Regions from separate parts of the Janthinobacterium sp. HH102 genome, predicted to be linked through region 3. Evidence: predicted binding sites of a transcription regulator. Region 3 holds the regulator's gene; each other region holds the start of a gene.
The links. Region 3 encodes FNR, which switches genes on or off when oxygen is low (the NO sensors DNR and NnrR bind a similar motif). Its sites were predicted from a motif close to TTGATNNNNATCAA; they were not measured.

Region 1 (4,375 bases), 2.1 Mb from region 3:
TGGGCCAGACCATGACCATGCTGGGCATCGGCTTGACCGCCGCCATCCTGATCGGCGGCCCGCTGGGCATTTTGCTGTTCCTCGTCTCGGAAGGCCAGTCGCTGGAAAACCGTCCCCTGTCGACGATCCTGGGCTGGCTGGTGAATACCGTGCGCAGCTTCCCCTTCATCATTTTGCTCGTCGCCCTGACGCCGTTTACGCGCATCATCGCGGGCACCTCGATCGGCCCGCTGGCGGCTGCCGTGCCGCTGTCGTTCGCCGCCATTCCCTACCTGGCGCGCCTGGTGGAACAGAACCTGCGCGAAGTGCCGCGCGGCGTGATCGAAGCGGCGCACGCCATGGGCGCGTCGGAAATGCAGATCATCTTCCGCGTGCTGCTGGTCGAAGCGCGCTCCGGCCTGGTGCTGGCGCTGACCGTGCTGTCGATCAGCTTCCTGTCGTATTCGGCCGTGGCCGGCGTGGTGGGCGGCGGCGGTATCGGCGACCTGGCCATCCGTTACGGCTACTACCGCTTCGAGACGGACATCATGGTCGCCACCGTGGCCATCCTGATCGTGCTGGTGCAAACCATCCAGTTCGCCGGCACGCGCATCGCCAAGCGCCTCGACAAACGTTAATTCAAATTCAGAAACAAGGACCTGCATGAACCACCTTCGCCGTAATTTGCTCCTGGCCGCCGCCAGCCTGGCCTTCGCCACCGCCGCCCACGCCAAGGACCCGAAAGAACTCGTCATCGGCACCAGCTCCGGCCCGTATTCCGACCAGCTGAAGCTGGGCATCAAGCCTATCCTGGAAAAACAGGGCTACAAGGTCAAGATCGTGGAATTCAACGACTACGTGCAGCCGAACTACGCGCTGGCCGAAGGGTCGCTGGACGCCAACGTGTTCCAGCACATCGTCTACCTGACCAAATTCGCCACCGATAACAAGCTGCCATTGAGCTCCTTGATCACCGTGCCGACCATGCCGATCGGCCTGTACGGCGGCAAGCAGAAAACCCTGGCCGACGTGAAGAACGGCGCCACCATCACCATGCCGAACGACCCGACCAACCAGGCGCGCGCGCTGGTGATGCTGGCCAAGATGGGCTGGATCAAGCTCAAACCGAACGTCGACCCGCTGCGCGCGTCCGAACGCGACGTGCTGGAGAACCCGAAGAAGCTGAAACTGGTGCCGCTGGAAGCGGCGCAGCTGCCACGTTCGCTGGCAGACGCCGACTACGCCTTTGTGAACGGTAACTTCGCCCTGGCCGCCGGCATGAAGCTGACCTCGGCCCTCTCCGTGGAAAAGATCTCGGACAGCTACATCAACCTGGTCGCCATCCGCACGGCCGACAAGGCCAAGCCATGGGTGAAGGACCTGGAAGCGGCCTACCGCTCGCGCGCCTTCCTCGACGCGACGAACAAATACCTGGCCGGTTACGAAAAGACGGACTACCAGCTGGCGCTGGAAAAGACGCTGAAAAAATAAACAGCGTGCACCAAACGTAAAAAGGACGGCCAAGGCCGTCCTTTTTTATTGTCCGCGCCTTGCGGGCGCCATCACTATTTAGAAGCGGTAGCCCACGCCTACGCCGATCAGGATAGGATCGACTTTGACTTCGCTGATCTTGGCGCCGCCGGCCAGTACGTCGCTGCGGATCTGTACTTTCTTGATGTCAAAGTTCAGCGACCAGTTTTTGTCCAGTTTGTAATCGACACCGGCTTGCAGCGAGTAGCCCCAGCTGTCATGCTCCAGGCGGCCTGCGCCGTTCAGCAATTTCACGTCCGAGATATTCGTGTAGTTCACGCCGGCACCTACGTATGGGCTGAACTGTTTTTCAGGCATGAAGTGGTATTGCAGCGACAGGGTCGGCGGCAAATGCTTGAAAGTACCGATCTTCGTGCCGGACAAGGTAACGTCATGCTTTTGCGGATACGTCAGGATCAGCTCGGCAGCGATGTTAGGCGTGAAGAAATACGAAATATCGATTTCAGGAATCGTCTTGCTGCTGACGTGAATAAGGTCGGATGCGCCGACGCCACCAACAGGAGCAGATTTGTTGGCCGGATCGATGTGCACGGCGCGGGCACGGACCAGCCATGGGCTTTCCTGTGCCATTGCGTTGCCGGCGAAGGCGCCGATGGCGGCCAGGACGATTGCTGCTGCAGTTGCGGACTTTTTCATTCTAGTTCCCTCTTTTTGTCGTTAAGTAACGCTGCGAAGTCTAAGAGTGCAGTGCAACAAAAACTTTGATCCACATCAAATAGTGCTAGATGGCATCACTAGACGGATTTTTTCCTTTGCCCAAGTCAAGAAAATGCGGCAATGCAGCGTGACCGGATGCAAGGTCCCCTATTTCAGCGGCCAGCCAGCCGCGCAATGCTGAGACAAGTTGCGCGCCGCGCAATGGTTACTTGCGCCGATGTCACTGGATTGCCGCCGGCCCCTGCAGCATACTATTTCCAGTGCACACATGAGAATGGTAATGATTATCATTTGCGATATAATGGCTTACCTCGCTCAGCGACTACAAAAAGGAATGGGAGACATGGATATATTGAGGGAACTGCGTGAATCGGGCTTGAAAGTGACCATCCCCCGCTTGCGGATTCTGCAGCTGTTCCAGGAAGGCACGATCAAGCACCTGAGTGCGGACGATGTCTACAAACTCTTGCTGGCCGAAAAGATCGACGTGGGCCTGGCCACCATCTACCGCGTGCTGATGCAGTTTGCCGAGGCCGGCATTCTGTTTCGCCGGCACTTCGAATCGGGCCACGCCGTGTTCGAACTGAATGAAGGCCAGCACCACGACCACCTGGTCTGCACGGGTTGCGGCAAGGTCGATGAATTCGTCGACGAAGGCATCGAACTGCGCCAGAACGAGATCGCCGCCGAACGGGGCTTCGTGCTGCACGAGCACGCGCTGTCGCTGTACGGCACCTGCGCCGAGTGCACGGCGAAGAAAGTCCCGCCGCGCAAAGCCTCCTGAGGCAGCGCGGAAGGTAGCGCCTGGCAAGCCACCTGCGCTACACTGCGTGCGCCGCAGCTCAACAAGGGACAAGCATGTACATCGGAGAAATCGCCCGCCTGGCGGGCACCTCGCCCAAGGCCTTGCGCCACTATGAAGCGCTGGGCTTGCTGGGCGACGTGCGCCGTTCCGGCGCCTATCGCGTCTACACGCAGCAGGACCTGGCGCAGGTCAAACTGATACGCCAGGCGCAGGTCCTGGGCTTCCGCCTGGCCGAACTGCTGCCCGTCCTGGCCGGCGACGATACGGACTGGGCCGCCCTGTCACGGCACATCGACGCCAAGCGCGCGCAGGTGCGGCAGGATATCGCCCGCCTGCGCCAGCTCGACGCGCAGCTGGCCGACATCGACACGGAAATCCGCGACTGCCTGGCGCGCCAGCAACTGCAGGCAGCCTGACACTGCGCGCTTGACTCTGCCCCCAGGGGCAGGCTTTAGCATGCAAGCTCTTCTTTAACGGACAGCCTGCATCATGACCAAGACGACACCGAAGCGCATTTTAATTCTCCTCGGCCACCCCTCCAGCGACAGTTTCTGCGCCGCCCTGGCCGAGGCCTACGCCGCCACGGCCCGCAGCGCAGGCCATACCGTGCGCGAACTGCGCCTGGGCCAGCTGGACTTCGACCAGAACCTGCATGAAGGCTACCGCCAGGTGCAGCCGCTGGAGCCAGACTTGCTGGCCGCGCAGGAAGCCATCAGCTGGGCCGAACACCTGGTGTTCGCCTACCCGATCTGGTGGGGCGGCGCGCCGGCCCTGCTGAAAGGTTTTGTCGACCGTATCTTCCTGCCCGGCTTTGCCTTCAAATACCGCCCGGGCAAGGCCTTTCCCGCCCAGCTGCTGAAGGGCCGCACGGCGCAGCTGCTGGTGGCGATGGACACGCCGCCCTGGTATTTCCGCTGGGTCTACCACATGCCCGGCATTCACCAGCTGCGCAAGACGACCCTGGAATTTTGCGGCGTCAAGCCCGTCAAGGTGGCCTGCTTCGGCCCCATGATCGATTCCACCGGCACGCAGCGCGCGCGCTGGCTGGAGCAGGCACAGGCGCTGGCCAGGCGTCTGTAAGCCCGGCAGCGGATTGCCATGCAGCCATCTTGCATACGGTTTTGACAAGCCGGTAATCAAGCCGTCATATTCAGCGGCTACCATGATGATATTGCCTGTTTGTCAGTCGCCTTGCTCTCGCGACAACAAAGGTCCGATCGTCATGTAAAGGTAGCCGCTGTGGAGTTCAACGCTTCTCGATTGCATCTTCCCCGTTATCGCACGTCCGTGGCGCTTGATCTGTGCGTTCCCACGGAATCCGTGCAGGCCGACGCCAGCAACTTCGCCGTGCTGGAATTGTTCACGGAACGGCGTGACATGATG
Region 2 (4,375 bases), 720 kb from region 3:
CAATGCACAGGCCGCGCGCGAGGATGCCGTGCTGATCGCCAACCGCAAGGCGACCACCATGAGCTGGCGCGCGCAGGTCATCACGCCCGGCTTGCCGCCCGGCACGCGGCGCCTGGGCGACCTGCGCCTGGAATGCCGCGCCGGCATGGATTCGGGCCTGATCTCGAACGACCCGCAAATCATCGCCTGGCTGTCCAGCATGCTCTACAGCACCGACAAGGTCTGCTCGCAGCCGGACGGCAATTATCTGTTCTTCACGGACCGGCCCCTGTTCGGCGTGACCCTCGTGCATGGGGAGCGGCGCCTGGCCCTGCCGTTCACCATGCTGTATGCGGGCGGCGAGCAAACGCCCGCCTCGCTGCCCTATTGCGATTGCCAGGTCTTGCTTGACCACACGTATTACGCGCCCCTGTGGGATGCCAGCTGGCCCGACGATACTCTGCTGGAATTTGACTATATGGACGAGGTGGCGCCATGAAGTGGCTGATGATCGCCTTGCTGACGCTGCTAGCCGCCTGCTCCGGCACGCGCGCCTTGCAAGCAAGCAAGAACGTCCCGTACGCCACCCTGGAACAGACGGTGCAACCGGGCAGCAGCACACGCGAACAGGTGCGCGCCGCGCTGGGCGACAGCACGGCCATCCGTTTCGACAGCGGCAATGAAGTATGGATGTACAGCTACCCGACGGCCTCTGGCGCGCAGGGAGAATATGTCATTTTGTTTGGCGGGGATGGGGTGGTGAAGAAGGTGCGCAGCGGGGACGTGTACCGGGTGAAGAAGTAAGAGTAACCCCACAGACAAAACCCGGGGGGAATGCTCCCAATGGGAAGCATTCCGGTCACGCAGTGACTGACCCCAGCCTTTCGCCGTTGGGGTAATTATCTTGCCTTCAGCAAGGCCCGCGACGCCACGCCCGCGCCCGCGCTGCGCCCCACGCCGGCAGCCTTGCGCTTGGGCGAGGCCTTCAATTTGAAGATGCCGATCGACTGGGCCACGCTCTCGGTGCGCTGCGCCAGGCTGGTGGCGGCCGCGGCCGCCTGCTCCACGAGGGCCGCATTCTGCTGCGTGATGCCATCCATGTGGATCACGGCCTGGTTGACTTGGCCGATACCCTGGTTCTGCTCGCGCGTGGTCGAGGAAATCTCGTCCATCACTTCCGTCACGCGGGCCACCGAGGCGATCACTTCCGTCATGGTGGCGCCCGCATTGCTGGTCAGCACGCTGCCCGCATTCACGGTGGCGATCGAATGGTCGATCAGGTTTTTCACCTCTTTCGCCGCCGTGGCAGAACGCTGCGCCAGGCTGCGTACTTCGCCCGCCACGACGGCGAAGCCGCGGCCGTGCTCGCCTGCGCGCGCCGCTTCCACGGCCGCGTTCAAGGCGAGGATGTTCGTCTGGAAGGCGATGCCGTCGATCAAGCCGATGATGTCGAGAATCTTGCGCGACGACGAGCTGATCTCGTCCATCGTGGTGACCACTTCGCTGACGATGGTGCCGCCCCTGGCCGCGATAGTCGATGCCTGCACCGCCAGGTCGTTGGCCGTGGCCACGTGGTCGGCGCTGTTTTGCACGGTCGATGTCAGCTCTTCCATGCTGGCCGCCGTCTGCTCCAGGCTGGACGCCTGCGATTCCGTGCGGCTGGACAAGTCCATATTGCCCGTGGCGATTTCCGCCGTGGTGATGCGGATATCCTCGAAGTTGGCGCGCACGTCGCCGATGATGCTGTGCAAGTTGATATTGGTCTGGCGCAAGGCCGCCATCAATTGACCCATGTCGTCGTCGCGCACCTTGTCGATCACGCCCGTCAAGTCACCCCCGGCCATCTTGCGCGCCACCGTAATGGCGTCGCCCAGCGGCGCGACGATGGAATTGTGCAGATGGGCCCAGAAATACAGCATCAGCGCGACGGCGGCAGCGGCGGCGCCGCTGAGCCAGCTGCGCGTGGCCGTGCTCGTGTCGCCGTCGATATTCCACACGGCGCAGCCGAGGATGGCCAGCACCACGCCCAAGATGATGCAATGCAGGGCGATGTCTTGCGACAGGCTCAGCTTGCGCCACTCGGCCAGCTTGGCGGCCCATCCCTGGCGCACGACGCGGCCATTGCGGATCGCCAGGTTCGCGCTATTGCCGTCTTTAAAACTTTTATACAGGGCTGCCGCTTCGTTGATCTGCTCGCGCGTGGGCTTGGTGCGCACGGACATATAGCCGATCGGGCGGCCGTTTTCGATGACGGGTGTGATATTGGCGAAGACCCAGTAAAAGTCACCATTCTTGCAACGGTTCTTGACCATGCCGGTCCACGGCATGCCCGTCTTGATGGTGTCCCACAGGTCGGCAAACGCTTCAGCCGGCATATCGGGATGACGCAGGATATTCTGTGGCGCACCCAGCAGTTCCATTTCTGAAAAACCGCTGACCTCAATGAAATACTGATTGGCGTAATTGATGTTTCCCTGTAAATCCGTGGTGGAAACAATCGTCATGCCTTCATTTAATACGTATTCATTTTGCGTGATAGGCGTATTGACCCGCATCGTCGCTCCTCTATTTTTATCAACTAGCATAACAAAATCATAAAAACAATATACCACATCAAGCACCCATGATATATCGCCCCGGCGGCAGTGACACTGGTCAAAAAATTTAATAAAAACCAATTCATTTATGTTTTAGAATTTACTTTGATTCAACTAGATTGATTTTATTGAATGTAAAATTCAAATTGGAAGCAGACACAATAATTAATAAAAAATTATGTATCGATGCGGCAGCCAATAAATATGGTGTTTGCGCCGATAAAAAAACGCGCAAGCGCCGCAATATGCGCCGGCCCATGACGGGGCCTGCCGCCAACCATAACGCCGCAACCACGAACATTTCTTGAGGGAAAATAAAAACTGGCGCGAACGCGCCAGTGGGGGAACTGTCTCCAATCCGCGACACAGGCGCCGGGGAGGCGCCTGTGCAGGGACAGCTTACTTGAATGATTTACGCGGTGGCGATTTCGGACGCGGCGGCGCAGGCTTGCGCTCCGTCGTGCCGTCATCGAGGCTGATGCGCAGTTTCTGGCCCGACACGACGACCGATTTCAGGTGGTCGAGGATTTCCGGCGGCATGCCTTCCGGCAGGTCCAGCACGCTGTAGTTGTCAAAGATATCGATGCGGCCGATATGCTTGGCTTCCAGGTTCGCTTCGTTGGCGATGGCACCCACGATGTTGCTTGGCGTCACGGCGTGCTCGCGGCCCACTTCGATGCGGTAAGCCGTCACGCCTGGACGTGGACGTTCCTTCTTCGGCGCGCGCGGCGCAGGTGCTGCATCGCCCGCGTCCGCTGGCGCATCCTTGAACGCTGGCGCGGATTTGGCGGCGAACGGCTTGCGCGGCGCGGCTGGCGGCGCCAGGTCCGGCGCGTCGCCATCGCGGCTGATGCGCAGCTGCTGGCCCGCGACCCACACGGTCTTCAGCTGGTCCAGCAATTCTTTCGGCATGCTGTCTGGCAAGTCCAGGACGCTGTAGTCGTCATAGATTTCGATGCGGCCGATGTTTTTCGAATCGATGCCCGCTTCGTTGGCGATGGCGCCCACGATATTGCCCGGTTTCACGCCATGCTGATGACCGACTTCAATACGGAAGGTCTGCATGCCGGCGTCGGCTGGGCGCTGGATGCGTTCCTTTTTCGGGAAGGCCGGGCGTTCGCTGCGCTCGTTACGGTCGAAGCGGTCGCCCCGTTCCGGACGGTCGTTGCGCTCAAAACGGTCCTGGCGCACAGGACGGTCGTCTTGCCACGTGGCTTGCTCGCGCGCCTTGTTCTTGTCCAGCAGCAGCGGCGTATTGCCACGCGCCATCTTCGCCAGGGCGGCGGCGATTTCAATGGCGGGAATGTTCTGTTCGCGCTCGAAGTCCTCGATCAGCGACTGGAACTGCTCCAGTTCGCCCAAGGCCAGGGTTTCACTGATCTGTTCCTTGAACTTGGCGATGCGCACGTCGTTCACGGCCTGGATCGTCGGCAATTCCAGCATGCCGATCGGCTGGCGGGTCGAGCGTTCGATGGCTTTCAACAAGTTCTTTTCACGCGGGGTGATGAACAGGATCGCTTCGCCGCTGCGGCCGGCGCGGCCCGTGCGGCCGATGCGGTGGGTATAGCTTTCCGGATCGTGCGGCACATCGTAGTTGACGACGTGGCTGATGCGCTCGACGTCCAGGCCGCGGGCGGCCACGTCGGTTGCCACGAGGATGTCGATCTTGCCGTCTTTCAACTGCTGGATCGTGCGCTCGCGCTGGGCTTGCTGGATGTCGCCATTGATGGCGGCGGCCGAGAAGCCGCGCGCTTGCAGCTTGCTGGCCAGCTCTTCCGTGCCCAGCTTGGTGCGGGCGA
Region 3 (4,375 bases):
GCCGGGCGGGTGTGGTGCGGGTTTTCTTGCCCGCAAACGGTATACACGGAAATCTTCCTGTGGGTCGAACGCCGCATCGAGGGCACGCGCAGCGCGCGCATGGCCCTCGACAAGCAGGGCCCCTCCGTGCGCAAGGCGTTCAAGAAGACGGCCAAGCACCTGGTATGGGGCGCCATCGCCCTGTGGACGGGCTTTACCTTTGTCGGCTACTTCACGCCGATCAAGGAACTGGCGCGCGAAGTGACCACCCTCAATTTCGGTCCCTGGGAATGGTTCTGGGTCTTGTTCTACAGCCTGGCAACCTACGGCAACGCGGGCTGGCTGCGCGAGCAGGTGTGCAAATACATGTGCCCCTACGCGCGCTTCCAGAGCGCCATGTTCGACCAGGACACGCTGATCATCACCTACGATGCCAAGCGCGGCGAACCACGCGGCGCCATGAGCAAGAAGGCCGGCAACAACGACAAGCTGGGCGACTGCATCGATTGCACCCTGTGCGTGCAGGTGTGTCCGACCGGTATCGATATCCGCAACGGCCTGCAATATGAATGCATCGGCTGCGCCGCCTGCGTCGATGCCTGCAATACGGTGATGGACAAGGTCGAGCGGCCGCGTGGCCTGATACGCTACAGCACCGACCATGCGATGGAAAACAACTTCAATTCGAAGCAGATCCGCCAGCGCGCCATGCGCCCGCGCGTGCTGATCTACACGTCCATCCTGGCCCTGATTATCATCGCCGTGTGTACGTCGCTGGCCCTGCGCACGCCCCTGAAAATGGACGTGATCCGCGACCGCGGTTCGATGGGACGCGAGGTGGAAGACGGCATGATCGAAAACGTCTATCGTCTGCAGATCATGAACACCTCGGAGCAAAGCCAGCATTTCAAAATCAGCGCTTCCGGCTTGCCGGGCCTGACCTTGCTGACGCGCGACGAAGTGACCTTGCAGCCGACGGAAACGCTGGGCTGGCCGATCCGCCTGCGCGTGCCGCACGGCGTCGGCGAGAAGGGCTCGAACAAGATTGCGATCGAATTGCACTCGCTGGACGACCCGTCGCTGCATGTGCGCGAAAGCGCGGTATTCATCGTGCCGCGCTAATGCAGGAAGGCCGGTCCCCGCATGGGGGCTGGCCGTATACCAGAAACACAGGAGAAATACCATGTCCGACAGTCTGAAACTGCAACCTCCCGTTGCCCCGTGGTACAAACACCGCTGGCCATGGCTGCTGATGATCGGTCCCGGCCTGTCCGTGGTCGTCGGCAGCTTCATGGGCTATATCGCGTTTACGCAGCCCGACGCGCTGGTGGTGGGCGACTATTACAAGCAGGGCAAGGCGATCAACCAGGATTTGAAGCGCGACACGATCGCCAGCGACCTGGCCATGGATACGACCCTGTCGTATGACGTCGCTGCAGCGCGCCTCAGCGGCTCCGTGCACAGCTTCGGCAAGGCGTACCAGGGGCCTTTGCAGCTGCACCTGGCGCATGCGACCCTGCCGGAAAAGGATATCAAGCTGCTGGTGCAGCCCGATGCGGCCGGCAATTTTTCCGTGGCGCTGCCGATGCTCGAGCGCAGCCGCTGGCAAGTGCTGGTGGAAAACGACAAACGCGAGTGGCGCCTGTCCGGCATCTGGACCTGGCCCGTGCAACGCAGCATCGCGCTGCATGCGGATGAAGAGTTATAACGTACAGCGCCGGGAAAAAACCGTAGCGAGCGGCAGTGATTTGTGGCTGAGAAGCACAGCTGTGCTATAGCACAGCGAGCATCGCAGGCCGCAAAGCACGACGCGCAGTAGGTTTTGACGGTGCTGTTACTTGCAGACGTCGGTGCCGGCTGTAATGGCTTTCAGCTTGGCCGGCTGCAAGATCTCGATCTCGCGGTTGGAGACGCGCAGCCAGCCTTCCTTCTTGAATTTCGACAATAAACGGCTGACGCTTTCGATGGTCAGGCCCAGGTAGTTGCCGATTTCCTCGCGCGACATGCGCAACTGAAATTTGCTGGCCGAATAGCCGCGCGCTTCATAGCGCGACGCCAGGTTGACGATAAAGGCGGCAAAACGCTGCGTCGCCTGCATGTTGCCCAGCAACAGCATGACACTTTGCTCGCGCGTGATTTCCTGGCTCATCATGCGGTGGAAATGGCGCAGCAGGGTCGGCATATTGCCCAGCAATTGTTCCAGGCTGGAAAACGGGATTTCACACACTTCGCTGTCTTCCAGCGCCACCGCATTACAGTGGTGGCGGTCGGCGCTGATGGCGTCCATGCCCAGCAGTTCGCCCGCCATCTGGAAACCCGTCACCTGCTCTTCGCCGCCCGGATTGATCTGGTAGGTCTTGAAGTGGCCCAGACGGATCGCATACAGGTTCTGGAACGAGTCGCCGATGCGGAACAGCGAAGCGCCGCGCACGATCTTGCGGCGGCGGCCAATGATCTGGTCCAGTCTGTCCATGTCGCCCACGTCGAGGCCCATCGGCAGACACAATTGATGCATGCTGCAGGTCGAGCATCGCGCACGCAACGCTTCCACGGTCACTGTGGGCGAGGTTGGAGTGAGTAGCGCTTCAGTCATGTCGGTACCTTTTAGAAAATGCAACAACAAGTTTACTGCATACAGGGTTGCCGTGTGCCAATTTCACCGCAATTTCGCTGAATAAACGACGTTCCGACTTTAATTATATGGCAACATCGTCAAAAGCCCATGCGGAGAGGGCAATTTGCGTGGCGGCGCTTGCCAAGCTGGGGTATTGATAGGAAAATTCCTGACAGCATTATCTGCCGCCTGTGCCGCCCGGTACTGAAAAGGAAATCATGAAGCCTCTCGGCATCAAAGCAAAAGTCGCGCTGGCCACCAGCCTGACCTCGATCGCCATGATCGCGCTGGTCACCATGATCCAGGTGCAGCACATGCGCGACGATTTCACCAAGGTACTGTTGAGCCAGCAGTCGTCCCTGATCAGCCGCACCGCCGCCGAGCTCGACGACAAGCTGGGCATGCTGCTGCAGATCGTCACCCTGACGGCCCGGCAGCAGCCGCCAGAACTGATCACCCAGCCCGCCCAATTGCGCGAATACTATTCGCGCCGCTCGATGCTGGTGCTGTTCGACGACGTGCTGGTGCTCGACGCGCACGGCGCCGTCGTGGCCGACATGCCGGAAGTGGCGGGGCGCGCCGGCATCAACGTCGCCGAGCGCGAGTATTTCCAGACCGTGCTGCGCACGCGCCAGCCCATGATCACCGAGCCGATGCTGGGCAAATCGAGCGGCATGCCCATCGTGCAGATGGTCGCGCCCGTGCTGGGCGCCGATGGCCAGGTGGCCGGCGTGGTGATCGGCGTGCTGCGCCTGTACAAGGATAACCTGCTGGGGAGGTTGCGCTCGGAAAAGATCGGCAAGAGCGGCTATTACTTCGTCCTCACGCGCGGCGCCGTGCCGCGCTATGTGCTGCATCCCGACACCAGCCGTTTGCTGCAGCCGCGCCTGCCGAACGCCAACCTGACGACCACCCGGCTGCTGAAGGACGATGGCGAAGGCACCATGGTCAGCACCAACAGCCGCGGCATCACGGCCGTCAACAGCTTCAAGCGCCTGAAATCCGTAAATTGGCTGCTGGCCGCCTCGCTGCCCCTCGACGACGCCTTCGAACCGTTCGACGGCGTGCTGTACCGGCTGGTGCTGTGGAGCATCCTCGCCTCGCTGCTGGCCGCAGCCGTGCTGGGCTGGGTCACCGTGCGCCTGCTCTCGCCGCTGGTGCGCCTGCGCGACACCCTGCAGGCGCTGCGCACCAGCGGCAGCCGTTTCACTCCCGTGCCCGTGCAGCAGCGCGACGAGATCGGCGAGCTGACGGAAGCGTTCAACGGCCTGATGAGCGAGCGCGACCGCTTGCAGCAGGAGCTCGAATCGCGCGCGGCGGAGCTGGAACAGGAACGCGACCGGGCCGAGGCGGCCAACCGCGCGAAGAGCGATTTCGTGGCCAACATGAGCCATGAAATCCGCACGCCCCTCAATGCCGTGCTGGGCATGGTGTATTTGCTGGGCAATACCAAGCTCGATACGGAACAGCGCAAGTATCTGACCATGGTGCGCGTGGCCGGCCAGTCGCTGCTGGGCATCCTCAACGACGTGCTCGATTATTCGAAGATCGAGGCACGCCGCATGGAATTGTCGCCCGTCGAATTCGACCTCGACGAGGTCATGAACACGCTGGCCACGACGATGACGATGAATGCGGGCGAAAAGGAGCTGGAACTGGCGATTGCCGTCGAGCCCGACGTGCCGCGCCGCCTCATGGGCGACGCCCAGCGCCTGCAGCAGATTCTCGTCAACCTGGCCGGCAACGCCATCAAGTTTACCGAGAGCGGCGAAGTGGTGGTGG
Region 4 (4,375 bases), 620 kb from region 3:
CCGGCGCACCACTGGAGCGATGAAGGGCGCTTTGCGTCGGAAGTGGAAAACGAAGCGATGTACCAACCCGCCATCGCCAGGCTGGCCGGCGAACACGGCCCCGGCAACGCGGAAGAAAAATGCCTGGCCCTGCTCGTCTGCGACGATGCCAACCCGTTCCAGGACAAGGCCATCGCCGTCTTCATCGACGGCCTGCTGGTGGGCTACCTGTCGCACAACGACGCCCTGCGCCTGCGCCGCAACCTGGGCCGCATGGATCTGGTAGGCCAGCTGACCTCGTGCGACGCCGTCATCCGCGGCGGCGGCCTGTGGAACGGTAAGCGCCTGTCGTACGCCGTCTGGCTGGACTTGCAGCCGTACAACTAATGATCGCTATACCGCGCGCGCCAGCCTGACGGCCCGCGTGGCAATAAAGCTGGGCAGGAATTTTTCAATTTCAAAGCGCGGGTGGGGATGCATTTCCTCGTGGTAACCGGCCAGCACGAAGCCCGCCGCCAGCTGGCCGCCGATCTGGCTGTCCAGGCTGTGGCCGAAGACCAGCGCCTCGCCCTTTTCCATGCGCGCCGCCAGCGCATCGGCATCCATATCCTCCACATCCGAATACGGCAGCACGAAACGTGGCCGTATCAAGCCCTGCTGTGCCCATTGCGGATCGCGGTCGCCGATGAAGACGGCTGGGTTGAAGAAACTGCTCAGCAGCACGCCGCCATCGGCCAGCACGCGCGCGCATTCGCGCCACACGGGAGCGATATCGGGCACGTACTGGTTCGACACGGGGTGGATGATGACATCGAAGCTGGCGTCGGAAAAGCAGGCCAGATCGCGCATATCGCCCTGGACGGTGGCCAGTTGCAAGCCGTCGCGTTCGGCCACCATGCGGTCTTGCGCCAGTTGCTGTTCAGACAGATCGAAGACGGTGACGTGCGCGCCGGCGGCAGCCAGCACGGGCGCCTGCTGCCCGCCGGCACCGGCCAGGCACAGGATGCGCTTGCCGCGCACCTCGCCCAGCCAGCCGGCTGGCAAGGGACCGGGCGTCAGATGGATTTGCCACTGCCCGGCACGGGCCGCGGCGATGGTGGCGCTATCGACGGGTTGCGACCACGGGCTGTTCCGTGCAGCCTGGGCATCCCAGGCTTGCTGATTGTGCTGCAAGAAGTTGTTACCGTTATTACCTAAAGGCATCGTCATCCTTTCAGAAAAACAGGACGCGAATGTAGCATGACTCCAGGCAAGGCGCCGAGAATTGAACTCCCGCCACGGCCAGCGTTGTTGCGTCACACAAGGAAGTGCCGGACAGATGGCGCCGGCGCCGATGCAGACCACTGGAAGGGCAAGGAGTTCAAGGCCATTATGGCTGGTGGCGGACCCCGCATTTTGATGCACATCAAACAGCTCGCAATCTCCTGGCTATCGCCTTGCGAAAGGCCCTCGCCCGTGTTTTTTTGACCCACGTCAAGCCCCGCATAAGAAAACCGCCCGCCGGCACGGCAATGCTGGACTTGCCCGTGTTGCCGTTCTAGCCTTGTTGCCACCCTGACTAGCGAATGACACCATGGCTTACAAATCCATCCTCGTCCACGCCGACCTGTCGCGCCATGCGCCGCAGCGCGTCGCCATCGCGGCGCGGCTGGCGCACACGCACCAGGCGCACCTGATCGGCGCCGCCATGACGGGCGTGTCGCGCTTTACCCTGGAAAACAACCGCGGCATGCGCGGCGGCGCCGTGGCGGCGCAAATTACCGCCCTGCACGGACAGGCGGAGCAGGCGCTGGACCAGTTTGAAACGCTGGCGCGCCAGGCGGGCGCCGTTTCGCTCGAGCGGCGCCTGATCGAAGACGACGAGGATGGCGGCCTGGCCGTCAGCGCCCGCTACAGCGACTTGACGGTGCTCAGCCAGCACGACGCCAGCGAAGCGCTGCCCGGCGCCATGAGCGACCTGGTGCCCTACGTCATGCTGAACGCGGCCCGTCCCGTGCTGATCGTGCCGCGCAGCGGTCAATTCGCGCAAGTGGACAACACCGTGGTGGTGGCCTGGGATGGCAGCATGGAAGCGACGCGCGCCATCGGCCACGCCCTGCCCCTGCTGCGCGCGGCGCGCCTGGTGGTGCTGGCCCTGCTGCACCCGCCGGCCGGCCACGCACAGCCGGCCCGCCATCCGGGCGCCGACATCGCCGCCTACCTGAGCCGCCATGGCGTACCCGTGGAGGTGCGCCCCGCCGTCACCACGGGCGACGTCGGCGCGGCGCTGCTGGCCATGACGGCCGAAGTGCATGCGGACCTGCTGGGCATGGGCGGCTACGGCCACGCCCGCTTCCGCGAAATCCTGCTGGGCGGCGTGACGGAAACGGTGCTGCGCCAGATGACCTTGCCCGTGCTGATGGCGCACTGAGGTCCCGCGCGCCACGTTCTGTTGCACAATGGCTATACTTGCCTGATTTTCCATATCAAGGCAATGTAGATGAAGCAACAAATGATCAATTGGGGCAGCAGCCTGGCGCCGTTCGGCAGTGAACTGCTGTGGACCGCCCTGCCATCGATGCTGCTGTATGGCATGCTCGGCTTTGTGCTGGCGCTCGGCATCTGCTACCAGCTGGCCAGAAAATGCCTGCTCGTGCGCCGTCCGCGCGCCTGGCATGTGGCCGCCAAGCTCAGCTATGTGTTGATCCTGCTCGCGCTGCCGCTCCTCGGCGGCGGGTTTGGCGCCGTGCACAGCGCACACCGCATGGTCAACCAGGCCCTCGAGCGCGACCTGCAGCCGGTGGTCGAAGCGCAGATGCCGGCGCTGCGCGTCTACCTGGAGCAGCAGGTCAAGCTGATCGCCCCGGGCCAGCCCATCAGCGTGCGCAGCCTGCTCGAACCCTACGTGCAAGGCATGTATTACCAGCCCACGTCCAGCAGCTACTGGGAACGCAGCAAGGCGCACTGGATCAATGAATTCATCCTGCGCCGCGGCAGCGTGCTGCTGACGCAAGTGCTGCAGGAACAGCTGATCGCCAGGGTCGGCCTGCTCGGCGAAGCGCTCAAGGGCGCCAACTTCCGTGGCCAGGCGACGGGCGAGCTGGCCGCGCTGGGCACCGACCTGGCCGTGCGCCTGACCACCGACGTGGCGCGCCAGGCCGACTTCAGCAAACTCGACAAGTCAGTGCCGATGATTTTCGTCGACGCCATCAAGCGCCAGGCCGGCGCGTATTTCAACTCGCTCAAGATCACGCTGGCCCTGTTCGCGCTGGTCGCGCTGCTGCTGGTATGGGGCGAGATCATGCTGTACCGCCACTATTACCTGCGCCGCCATCCGGCCGCCACGGCCCTGCCCGTGCCACCGACGTAAAAAAGCCGCCCCTCCTTGCGGATGGGGCGGCTTTTCATGTGCAGCTAACGCTTAGACCTTACGCTGGGCCACTGCGTCGACCACGCACAAGGCCGTCATGTTGACGATGCGGCGCACGGTGGCCGATGGCGTCAGAATGTGCACGGGCTTGGCGCAGCCGAGCAGGATCGGACCCACGGCGATGCCGTTGCCGGCCGCCGTCTTCACCAGGTTGTAGGCGATGTTGGCCGATTCGATGTTCGGCATGACGAGCAGGTTGGCGTCGTTCTTCAGTGCCGAATTCGGCATGATCTTTTGACGCAGCTTGCTGTCGAGGGCCGTATCGCCGTGCATTTCGCCGTCGATTTCCAGGTCCGGCGCACGTTCCTTGACGATGGCCAGGGCGGCGCGCATCTTTTGCGCCGAGGCGCTGTCGCTGGAACCGAAGTTCGAGTGCGACAGCAGGGCCGCGCGCGGCGACAGGCCGAAACGGGTCATCTCTTCGGCGGCCATGATGGTGATCTCGGCCAGCTGCTCGGCGTCCGGGTTTTCATTGACGTGCGTGTCGACCATCACCAGCTGGCGCTCCGGCATGATCAAGACGTTCATGGCGGCATACACGTTGCTGCCGGCGCGCTTGCCCAGCACCTGGTCGATGTATTTCAGGTGCAGCTGGGTGGTGCCGAAGGTGCCGCAGATCATGCCGTCCGCGTCGCCCTTGTGGATCATCATCGAGCCGATCAGGGTGTGGCGGCGGCGCATTTCCAGCTTCGCGTATTCCTCGGTAACGCCCTTGCGGCTGGTCATGGCGTAGTACGTGTTCCAGTAATCGCGATAGCGCTCGTCGAAGTCCGGGTTGATGACGTCGAAATCGACGCCTTGCTTGAGACGCAGGCCGAACTTCTGGATGCGCGCTTCGAGCACGGGCGGACGGCCCACCAGGATGGGACGCGCCAGTTTTTCATCGACCACCACTTGCACGGCGCGCAGCACGCGCTCTTCTTCGCCTTCGGCGTAGACGATGCGTTTCAGTTCGGCCGGCGTGGATTTGGCCATCAGGAACAGCGG

Region 1: a site for FNR is predicted at 2,232-2,245, ahead of JAB4_RS20345 (OmpW family outer membrane protein). Genes of this name have one in related genera too.
Region 2: a site for FNR is predicted at 2,625-2,638, ahead of JAB4_RS04500 (PAS domain-containing methyl-accepting chemotaxis protein). Genes of this name have one in related genera too.
Region 4: a site for FNR is predicted at 1,375-1,388, ahead of JAB4_RS27165 (universal stress protein). Genes of this name have one in related genera too.

Annotation. Positions count from the first base shown of each region.
Region 1 covers NZ_CP062062.1:4,476,514-4,480,888, forward strand. Annotated here, with positions in the region: gene JAB4_RS20335 (methionine ABC transporter permease) at 1-617, shown strand, start outside; gene JAB4_RS20340 (MetQ/NlpA family ABC transporter substrate-binding protein) at 643-1,470, shown strand; gene JAB4_RS20345 (OmpW family outer membrane protein) at 1,549-2,166, opposite strand; gene fur (ferric iron uptake transcriptional regulator) at 2,531-2,971, shown strand; gene JAB4_RS20355 (MerR family transcriptional regulator) at 3,046-3,408, shown strand; gene JAB4_RS20360 (NAD(P)H-dependent oxidoreductase) at 3,482-4,072, shown strand; gene JAB4_RS20365 (SpoIIE family protein phosphatase) at 4,253-4,375, shown strand, end outside.
Region 2 covers NZ_CP062062.1:992,512-996,886, reverse strand. Annotated here, with positions in the region: gene JAB4_RS04510 (hypothetical protein) at 1-478, shown strand, start outside; gene bamE (outer membrane protein assembly factor BamE) at 475-783, shown strand; gene JAB4_RS04500 (PAS domain-containing methyl-accepting chemotaxis protein) at 879-2,534, opposite strand; gene JAB4_RS04495 (DEAD/DEAH box helicase) at 2,976-4,375, opposite strand, start outside.
Region 3 covers NZ_CP062062.1:277,422-281,796, forward strand. Annotated here, with positions in the region: gene ccoG (cytochrome c oxidase accessory protein CcoG) at 1-1,101, shown strand, start outside; gene JAB4_RS01205 (FixH family protein) at 1,163-1,687, shown strand; gene fnr (fumarate/nitrate reduction transcriptional regulator Fnr) at 1,814-2,572, opposite strand; gene JAB4_RS01215 (response regulator) at 2,812-4,375, shown strand, end outside.
Region 4 covers NZ_CP062062.1:5,965,728-5,970,102, forward strand. Annotated here, with positions in the region: gene JAB4_RS27155 (hypothetical protein) at 1-366, shown strand, start outside; gene JAB4_RS27160 (class I SAM-dependent methyltransferase) at 373-1,188, opposite strand; gene JAB4_RS27165 (universal stress protein) at 1,553-2,389, shown strand; gene JAB4_RS27170 (hypothetical protein) at 2,459-3,328, shown strand; gene JAB4_RS27175 (NADP-dependent malic enzyme) at 3,380-4,375, opposite strand, start outside.